One region of the Paenibacillus sp. FSL R7-0163 genome, then DNA from elsewhere that is predicted to be linked to it. Evidence: riboswitches for the same ligand, from Rfam matches in the RefSeq annotation. Region 1 holds a riboswitch; the other holds the start of a gene.
What was found. A riboswitch is a leader RNA that binds a small molecule or an ion and turns the genes downstream of it on or off. The one in region 1 is predicted to bind S-adenosylmethionine.
Positions count from the first base shown of each region.

Region 1 (5,103 bases):
GCCCAAGCTCCACGATCACCTTGAAAGCCGGGATTGAACGCGCCCTCCTTGAAGAAGTAGAAGGCGTTGAAGAAGTAGTTCAAGTATTCTAAATCCCGTTTAATAACCCTCCCGATTCTCCTGTGAAGGAGATCGGGATTTTCTTATTATAGAGGATTTAACATTCTCTCACAACCTTAGAACATAAAACCCGCAAGCCAACTTGGCTGCGGGTTCTTGTTATGACTATAGACGAATTTAGCTTAATTCCTTAAAACGCTGGAATGATCGCACCTTCGTACTTTTCTTCAATGAAAGCTTTAGCTTCTGGAGAATTCAGGGCAGCAACCAGCTTTTTGATGGCTTCGGAATCTTTATTGTCTTGACGGGTTACCAAAATGTTAGCATAAGGGGAATCTACACCCTCGATGAACAGTGCATCTTTAGTTGGCACAAGACCAGCGTCTAGTGCAAAGTTCGTGTTGATCAAAGCAAGGTCTACCTCATCCAGTTGACGTGGGAGCATAGCTGCTTCCAACTCAATGATGTCGAGGTTTTTCTTGTTTTCAGTGATATCTGCTTTCGTTGCAGCAATGTTTGTATCATCTTTCAAGGTAATCAGACCATTTTTTGCAAGTAGGATTAGTGCACGGCCACCGTTAGTAGCATCGTTCGGAATGGCAACTTTTGCACCATCAGCCAACTCATCGATCGATTTGATTTTTTTGGAATAAGCTCCAAAAGGCTCAACGTGAACGGATGCAACGGAGACCAGATCTGTTTTATTATTTTTGTTTTGGTCATCCAGATACGGTTGGTGTTGGAAAAAGTTAGCGTCTAACTCCTTCTCATCAAGCTGCACGTTAGGTTGAATATAGTCAGTAAATTCTTTAATTTCAAGTGTAATTCCATCTTTTTCAAGCAATGGAGCAATAGCCTTCAAAATTTCAGCATGAGGCACAGGTGAGGCACCAATAACCAGTTTCACAGGATCTTTAGTAGGTTCACTTGTTGCTTCTGCATTTGGTGCTGTTGTAGCAGCCGAGCTCCCAGCATTATTAGATGCATTGTTGTTACCGCAAGCCGCAAGCACCGCAACCAGTGTCAGGCTAAAAAATGTAAGTAGTACTTTTTTCATTGTAAATCCCCCTCTAATCTATATTTTGTATTGAATAAGGATATATATGGATGTACCTTATTTCCGTGTGTAATGTTTTACGAGTCGGTCACCGGCCATTTGTAGCAATTGCACCAGTACGACAATAAATATTATAGAAACAATCATAATCTCCGTCTCATAGCGGTGGTAGCCGTAACGAATCGCCAAGTCACCTAATCCGCCACCCCCAACCATACCAGCCATTGCTGTATAGGAGACCAGTGTAACCAGTGTGATCGTAACTCCAGCTAGCAGACCTGGACGAGCTTCTGGCAAAAGAACACGCATAACGATTTGGTTCGTCGATGCTCCCATACCTTGTGCGGCTTCGATGACTCCGCGGTCTACCTCTCTTAACGACGTCTCTACCAAGCGGGCAAAAAACGGAGCTGCACCAATCACCAGAGGTGGAATCGTACCGAGTACACCAATTGAGGTTCCAACAACGGCTTTGCTGAAAGGAATGAGAGCCACCATCAAAATGATAAAGGGTACGGAGCGTAAGATATTTACAAGTAATGATAAGACCGAGTAAGTTACTCTGATTACTATACTATTCGATTTCCCCCATAAATACAATAGAATTCCGAGTGGTAAACCAAGAATAATTGTGAACAATCCGGAAAAAAATATCATTTTTATAGTAGCAACCGTAGCATCCATCATTTCTTGCCAATTTAGATCTGCAAAATTCATTACGAAATCACCTCCACATCAAGGCCTTGAGCAATTAGTCTGGAGATCGTTACAGCAATCGCCTCAGCTGGCCCTTCGAACCGCACAATCATCTGTCCATAAGGCACATCTTTAATCGTTGAGATGGTACCATGTAAGATTGCAAAGCTTACACCCGTATCACGCACGACATCGGATAGTGCCGAGCCGTAAGTTTTTTCTCCGAAAAAAGTAATTTTGACAGCTTGAGAGTTATCCCCGGCAGCAGCATCAAGCGCCACTCGAAGAGGCCCTTCATTCTGTGTCTCACTGCGGATGAAATCGCGTGTAACCTCATGCTGCGGCTTGAGAAATACCTCTGTAACTTTGCCTTGCTCAACAATCCCACCACCATGAATGACCGCGACACGGTCGCAGATGCTCTGGATTACATGCATTTCATGTGTGATCAGCACAATGGTCAAATGGAATCTTTTATTAATATCGAGCAGCAGCTTAAGAATGGAGTCCGTTGTCTGGGGATCAAGCGCAGAAGTGGCCTCGTCACACAGCAGTACATCAGGGTCACTGGCTAGTGCCCGGGCGATGCCGACCCGCTGCTTTTGTCCTCCAGATAACTGAGAAGGATACTTATCTGTATGTTCTTCAAGCCCAACTAGAGCGAGCAGATCTTTCACTTTTGTATCAATAGCTGTTCTAGATGTACCTGCAAGTCGCAGTGGAAAGGCAATATTATCATACACAGTCGCCGAAGAAAGCAAATTGAAATGTTGAAAAATCATCCCAATCTTGCGCCGCTGTTCCTGTAATTGACCTTGGTTAAGGCTAGTTAGTTCAACACCGTCTACCCAGACCTCACCTTCTGTCGGACGTTCCAACAGATTAATGCAACGGATCAATGTACTTTTCCCCGCTCCAGAGTGCCCGATGACTCCGAATATTTCACCTTTCTCGATGGACAGATTCAATCCAGAAAGCGCTGTTGCCGCATTACTCCCTTTTCCATAAACCTTTGTTATCCCTTTTAGATTAATCAACTCTCGTCGCCCCCCCTTTATATTTCACTTATTCTATACAAAAAAACCTCCAACGATCGATGCAGATCGCAAGAGGCTCTGTGGGTTTATTAAGACAATGCCTTCTCATCTGCCAACGACCGCAACCTGCGCCATTGTAGGAATTAGCACCATGACATTTGTACAACGCTTCCCGCGCTGGATACAAATCGGTTGCCGGGCTTCATCGGGCCTATCCCTCCGCCGCTCTCGATAAGATAAAGTTATGAAATTATATTTTTTCTGAAATCGTACATACTTTAATGCAAGCATAAGTATAGTGAGTTTATCGATTTTTGTCAAAAGGAAATATATTGAACGATTACGATTTTATGCTCTTTGCCCTGCTTATTTCCTTACGCAGCTGTTCATTGCTGTAGCTGAATGCCGCGATTAATGTCTTACAGTTCATTTCGAGCGATTGTTTTAAATCCTCAAGATGGCTATCCAGATCCTCGAGCTGAATTTTATCATGCAGACCTTGATGCCGCTGCCACAGATCATCCTGCATTTCAGAATTCATATAATGAATTTCAGCATTTCTGCGCTTGCGTAAATTCTCCAATGGATCGCGGTAGGAGTTCTTGATCTGTTCCAGTTGATCCGCTAATGCAGGATGCACATTCAATAATTGAAGCTGACGCAGCACTGTAAAGTAAGAAAAGTGCGTTTTTAATTTGGATGTTTTGAGATCATAAAAATGATTCAGTACCGTCCCAAGCTTGTCCAGAAGAGAGAAAACCCGGATAAAGCCATCTTTATAAAAATAAACATAACGTGCATAATCGCCCTGTTCCACCGGTGTCATATCATCCATATAACCCGCGATCACTAATTTCCGGTAAAAAGCGGCCGCGAACCAACTTTGCTCCAGTTCATCCAGAGAGGAAATCAGTCCACGTGTCCAAATCTCCAGCTTGCGGTATTCATGGTCATTATCCTCATGGGCACTCATTTCCTTGCGCAGCAATGCTGCAAAAGTGGCCATATTCTCCATCGCATCAGCCAACACACCACTGTTCTTTCGAGGCGGCTCTCCAAGTAATACCCGCAGCATATCCCAGTCCTCCTAAAGTTTTGTTCAGCGTCTGCTTCCATGGACTGCTTCGTACAAAACTCGCGACGTAAGCATCGGCCAATCAGCTCCACGATATACCGATTTCCACTTTATTATTCCGCGGGTGAAGCGCCTCTATCCACGGAGGGAATGTTCTACCAAGGCGGTGGAATCATTGGGTTCGTTACATTTTTTCCAGACACGACACTACCCGCACGATTTAGCTGCCAGACTCTTACACTCATATAACATAAGACACCAAACAAACTGGCAATCAGCAAAATATGAGCCAAAGCGGCAAATATGTACAATCTTTCATTATCTAGGGTGTAAACCACAGCCGCCCCACTAAACACCTGCATCAAGCATAACAGCACTGCAGCTACACCTAGCGCTCTAAGCTCTGGATAATCCTTATGTTTCCAAAATGCTAAATGCCCAAGCAGCGCAGTAAGCATGAATAAGAGCAAAGCCGCAATCCGATGCGTAAAAACAACACCTACACCTCCGGAAAGCTCCGGAACCCATTCTCCATTACAAAGCGGCCAACCCGAACACCCGCCCTGTGAATCCGTATGACTTACAAAGGCTCCAATATACACGACAATATAAGAATAGATGGCAGTAAGACAAGTTAAATTGCGAAAAGCCTTACTTACGGGCTTCTTTTGAGCCTCCAACGTATGATCATATTCGCGCGATTCATGCCATCTCTTGGTTCCAAGAGCCAACATCATAGCGCTCGAAAAGGCGATCAAAGAAAAACCCATATGCAGCGCCATTACAGCAGCAGATTGGGATTTAATTACTGCAAGCGCTCCCATACCACCTTGAACGATGACGAATAATAAAGTCATAAATGCATAGCCCAGCAAATCGCGCCGAGTACGGGCATAACGCCAAAAAGCAAACATCGAGGCAAGTGAGAATAACCCTGCCAAACCGCTAAACAAGCGATGGGTGTATTCAATCATCGAGCCTATAGTATAAGCCGGAATTAATTTCCCATGACAGAGCGGCCATTCATTTCCGCATTCCAAGCCCGATCCAGTCTTCGTCACTACCGCTCCTCCGAGTACAGCGAGGAACATGATAAGGCAAGTAAGATAACTAAGCCATTTCAACTGATTTGTCGTCAAAAATATCACCCGCAGTTTTTAGTAATGAAGAAGCAGCCA
Region 1 covers NZ_CP150224.1:418,208-423,310, reverse strand. Annotated here, with positions in the region: gene NST45_RS01805 (NifU family protein) at 1-92, shown strand, start outside; gene NST45_RS01800 (MetQ/NlpA family ABC transporter substrate-binding protein) at 251-1,117, opposite strand; gene NST45_RS01795 (methionine ABC transporter permease) at 1,175-1,834, opposite strand; gene NST45_RS01790 (methionine ABC transporter ATP-binding protein) at 1,834-2,850, opposite strand; SAM riboswitch class I at 2,953-3,088, opposite strand; gene NST45_RS01785 (Cthe_2314 family HEPN domain-containing protein) at 3,191-3,925, opposite strand; gene NST45_RS01780 (COX15/CtaA family protein) at 4,081-5,064, opposite strand.

Region 2 (5,103 bases), 3.1 Mb from region 1:
ATTTCCGCCCGCGCAGCCTCCAAAGCATGACCCAGATCAGCAATTAGATCCTCCGCATGTTCAATGCCCACCGAGAAGCGCAGCAACCGATCATCTACACCCACCGCATTCCGAATTTCCACAGGAATGTCCGCATGCGTCTGTACTGCAGGATAGGTCATTAACGATTCAACCCCGCCGAGGCTCTCAGCGAAGGCTATAAGCCGGATATGACGAAGCAGAGGTTCTACGTATCTGGCATCTTTTAATTTGAAAGAAAAAATTCCGGTATTGCCCGAGGACTGGCGATTCTGAATTTCATATCCCGGATGATCCGGCAGGCCTGGATGGAACACTTCCGCAATCGCCGGGTGCTCTTGTAGATAGCGGGCAATTGCTAGTGCATTACTCTCGTGCCGTTCCATACGCAGAGCCAGTGTCTTCATGCCTCTCATCAGCTGATAACTGTCTGTTGGCCCAAGCACAGCGCCAATAGAGTTATGTAGAATCGCTATTTCAGCGGATAATTCAGCCCCTTTAGATACAATAAGACCAGCAAGTATATCATTGTGTCCGCCCAAATATTTGGTAGCACTATGGACTACAATATCCGCACCTAATTCCAGAGGACGCTGGAAAAATGGAGTCAGCAGTGTATTGTCTACAATTGTGAGCAGCCCATGATGACGAGCCCAAGTAGCAACGGCTGCAATATCCGTAACCATCATCAAAGGATTCGTTGGCGTTTCAATAAATATCGCCTTTGTATTTGGAAGACGGGAAGCCTCAAGCGCATCCAAATCATTCGTATCTACATAGGAAGCAGTGATTCCAAACTTGGACATAATTCGTTCCAACAAACGATAGGTCCCGCCGTAAAGATCCAGCGAAACGATCAAGTGATCGCCTTGCCCAAACAGGGTAAATATGGTTTGAATAGCCGCCATCCCAGAGCTACAGGCAAAACCTGCATCACCAGACTCCAATTCCGCAGCCGCATTCTCCAGTACGGAACGGGTCGGACTTTTGGTACGGCTATAATCGAAACCTGTGCTCTGCCCAAGCTTCGGGTGACGGAATGCCGTAGCATTATAGATAGGAAAATTAATGGCTCCGGTAGCCGGATCTTCTTGTGAACCTATTTGTGCCAGTCTGCTTTCAATCCTAAGTTTGTCGTCCATGATAAATGCCTCCTAAATTATAATGTAGCGCTGATCTTAATAAACAATCGGGTCGATATCGTAAGGTGTCTCTTGATATACATAGTAATTGAGCCAATTAGAGAATAATAAGTTGGCATGTGCACGCCACACTGCAGGAGGTGTCCGTTCTGGATCATCTTTAGGGAAATAGTGTTTCGGCAAGGCCATCTCCATGCCCCTCTCCAAATCACGATCATATTCCCATTTCAGGGATAGAGGATCGTACTCGGAATGTCCGGTCACAAATATTTGTTTGCCGTCGGTCGTAGCTACTAGATACATACCAGCTTCTTCGGATTCTGCCAGAATCTGCAGATCTGGATTGCTCTCAATATCTTCGCGGGAGACATCGGTATGACGGGAATGCGGTACATGGAATACCTCGTCAAAACCGCGCAGCAATTTAATGTTATTTTGATTAATCGTATGGGAGAATACACCAAAACATTTTTCAGGCAATGCCACTTTACGAACACCAAAATGATGATACAACCCTGCCTGTGCCGCCCAACAGATATGCATGGTCGAGGTCACATTATCCTTGCTCCATTCAAAAATCTCTTTTAGCTCTTCCCAATAGGATACTTCCTCAAACTCCATTTGCTCTACGGGTGCTCCTGTAACAATAAGGCCATCCAAACGGCGGTGGCTGATCTCGTCAAAAGTTTTGTAAAAGCTTCTCAAATGCTCAGCAGAAGTATTCTTAGAAGTATGTGAGCGTGGATGCAGCAAGGTAACATCAACTTGCAGCGGTGAATTTCCTATTAAACGCAGCAATTGAGTCTCCGTCGTTTCTTTAGTCGGCATGAGATTCAGAATAGCAATCCTTAGTGGACGGATATCCTGATGGAAAGCCAAACTATCATCCATCACAAAAATATTTTCTCCGGATAGTACTTCTTTTGCTGGTAAACTGTCGGGAATTTTAATTGGCATTGTCTTTCCACTCCTTAACTGTATTTAGGTTATGTTGTCACATCGCGGCTTTCTGAACAATAAAAAGACCTTTCTCGGAAAACGAGAAAGGTCATATCTACAGTCATATGCGCCTCTCTCATCTGCCAGAAACTTTTGGACGGGGTTTAGTCGTCAGCAAAGTTCCGCAAGAATTAGCACCGTGCGTTCACACGCCGGTTGCCGGGTTTCATAGGGCTAGTCCCTCCACCTGCTCTTGATAAGATTTAGCTGTATTCAATTAAATTTCTTTAAAATTTACTTTAAATCATGAACCTCCTTTTCGTCAAGTCCATACAATGCTGAAGTAGCCTTAAAGTAACAATAAATTTGCTTGAAAGAGGCATACTCCGTTGTTATACTAGACAAGTATTTCATACCTGAACGAAAAGAAGAGGTGAGAAGAAGAATGGAAGGCGACCCGAGCTCGCAATTAAGTGTACAAAATGAGCAACCACACAGGATAATCATCAGCTTGCCGGCGGCGGGAGCAGTTCTTCTTCATGCCCTCGAATCGTCATTCGGCCTCTTGTATTGATTGTAACGCCGGCCAAGCTGATTTTTTTCTCTGTGCTTAATTAGCAGTCCCTGGTGAAGACCCGGGGATAGAAGGAGTGGAATCAGATGAAAATCCGGCTGGTGAATGCAGGGGTTTTTACACCTATTGATGAAATTGATGAAACATTGACACCCCCAACAGAAGGGTTCTATTGGATTGATGCAGATGTGGAGGATTTGGAGCTGCTTCAGCCCCTGTTCAACCTGCATGATCTCGCTGTTGAGGATTGCCTTAGTGAAGAGGATCAACGTCCAAAGATCGAAATATACGAAAGTCATTACTTTATTGTTGTAAACAGCATCCGCTTTGATGATGAGGAAATTTTCCTGCGGGCACTCAATATATTCTTGGGCAGACATTATATTATTACTGTAACGAAACAAAAGATCCACGAGCTGCGCATCCTGAAGCCCATGTTATGGGAGCAAGAGGTTAGCGAACCAGACCAATTCCTTTACCTGCTTATCGACCTTGTCGTAGATAATTATTTCTCCGTAGGTGACCGAATTGAAGCCCGGATTGAGAAGCTTGAAGAGGATATCCTAATGCATACCAAGAAATCTCATCTGAGTGAGATTATCGGTCTGCGAAGTGAGATCTTATGGTTAAAGAAGATGCTGGGACCACAGAAAGAGGTTATCAATACCCTGAACAAAAAAGACCTCCGTCTGATTGATGATCAGCTGCAGAAGTATTTTAGCGACATTTATGAAAATGCAGTTAAAATATCCGAAACCTTTGAGACGTACCGCGATCTCATGGGCAACTTACGTGAGGCCTACCAATCCAGTATCGCCAACCGCGCCAATGAAATTATGAGAGTATTTACCGCGATTACAACGATATTCATGCCTTTGACCGTAATTACCGGAATCTATGGGATGAACTTTGATCATATGCCTGAGTTGCATACGAAATACGGCTATTTTGCCGTTATAGGTCTAATGTTGACGTTAGGCTGTGGGATGCTGTATGTATTCCGCAAGAAAGAATGGCTATGAAAATAAACGGACGAATAGGCAAGACGAAGGCCCTTTAACCCTATGGTGTAAGGAAGCCTTCGTCTTTTTGATATGAGGAAAAGCTACTAGAAACTGGTCGCCACGCCCACTTTAGGAGCTTGCTCCCGCCGGAAACGAATGCGGATCAGCCGCAGACGTTCATAATAGCTATCCAGCCCTTCTGCTGCTGAAAAATCCTCCCCATACACCTTATGCAGCACTGGCTTTAGAAAAAGATCTCCTGCCTCTACATAGGCATTCCATATCGCTTCCTGTTCATTCTGCGGCATATTTTTCAGTTCTACCTCGATCAGTTTCTCCACGCAATAACCTTCTCTTTCCAGCTCCTCTACCGCTTCAATCAGTTCGCGACGGTTCACTCCACTGTTCACCTTAAGCTGTTCTAACCCTAACCCATTCTCGATCCCTTGCAGCAGAATTCGCCGTAATCGCAGTCTTTCTAGCTGTTTCTTATATTTGACCTCTTTCTGTTTATAGAGCCAGGATACAAAAGAGTCCTCCTCAATTTCTTGGTGAACCCAATTCAAAGGAAAGGAATGCTCCCTTGCAGCCGTAGAGGTTATAGCCAACCAATCCGTGCCATATTGGGCTACCTTTCCTTCCCCTACACCAGGGATCTGCAGCAGCTCCTCTGGTGTATGCGGCAAGAAAGTGCTTATCAAACGTAACAAACGATTGCTGGCAAGAATGTAAGGGGCTTTCCGTTCACTAGAAGCTCGGCTGCGGCGCCAAGCACATAACTCCTCATAAATAGCTTCGTTCCCATTATATTCACTGTAATATTGCAGCCTTAGCTGCTCCTGATTGCGCCCAGTAAGGCCGTCTTCTTCATGAAATACGCCATCAATCAACGGCCGATAGCCATCCCCCATCTTCACCGCCAGCTCATGCCTGTAAACACAGAGCATTTCATTCCAAGAACCACCCGCATACCACAAATGCTCCTGCGTCTCCTCACCGTCTGAAAAATCACGCCAGCCCAGGCTCCACACTCCTTCTTCCTCTCCAATCCATAGCTGAGCGAACACCTCTTGATCCACCCCAGATATTCTGGATAAGCGATTCATAAATACAATTTGCATATTCATCCCTGCCTTTCTAGTCTTCAGCAAGCACTATACCTACCGGGTCTGAGCTACTCTTCGCTGGTGTGAATCCCACACTGTCAGACTCGGAAAACGCAAAAAAGCACCACTCTCACGATAAACGTGAAAGAGGTGCTCCCTCATTAAATGCTATACTGTTAGATCCTACAATACCATATATTTCCTAACAGTCAATATCTTTTTATACTAGTTTCTTGCCAAAGCTAAGGTTGCCAGTCCAATCGCACCTGCAAGTCCTGCATTATCTCCAAGCTGCGGTGGCACAACGTAATTATCAATAT
Region 2 covers NZ_CP150224.1:4,224,260-4,229,362, forward strand. Annotated here, with positions in the region: gene NST45_RS18825 (PLP-dependent transferase) at 1-1,160, opposite strand, end outside; gene metA (homoserine O-succinyltransferase) at 1,197-2,117, opposite strand; SAM riboswitch class I at 2,233-2,362, opposite strand; gene corA (magnesium/cobalt transporter CorA) at 2,760-3,695, shown strand; gene NST45_RS18840 (HRDC domain-containing protein) at 3,782-4,798, opposite strand; gene NST45_RS18845 (ROK family protein) at 5,009-5,103, opposite strand, start outside.
Region 2: it holds a riboswitch for S-adenosylmethionine, as region 1 does, so the genes downstream of both, metA (homoserine O-succinyltransferase) here and NST45_RS01790 (methionine ABC transporter ATP-binding protein) in region 1, are expected to answer to the same signal.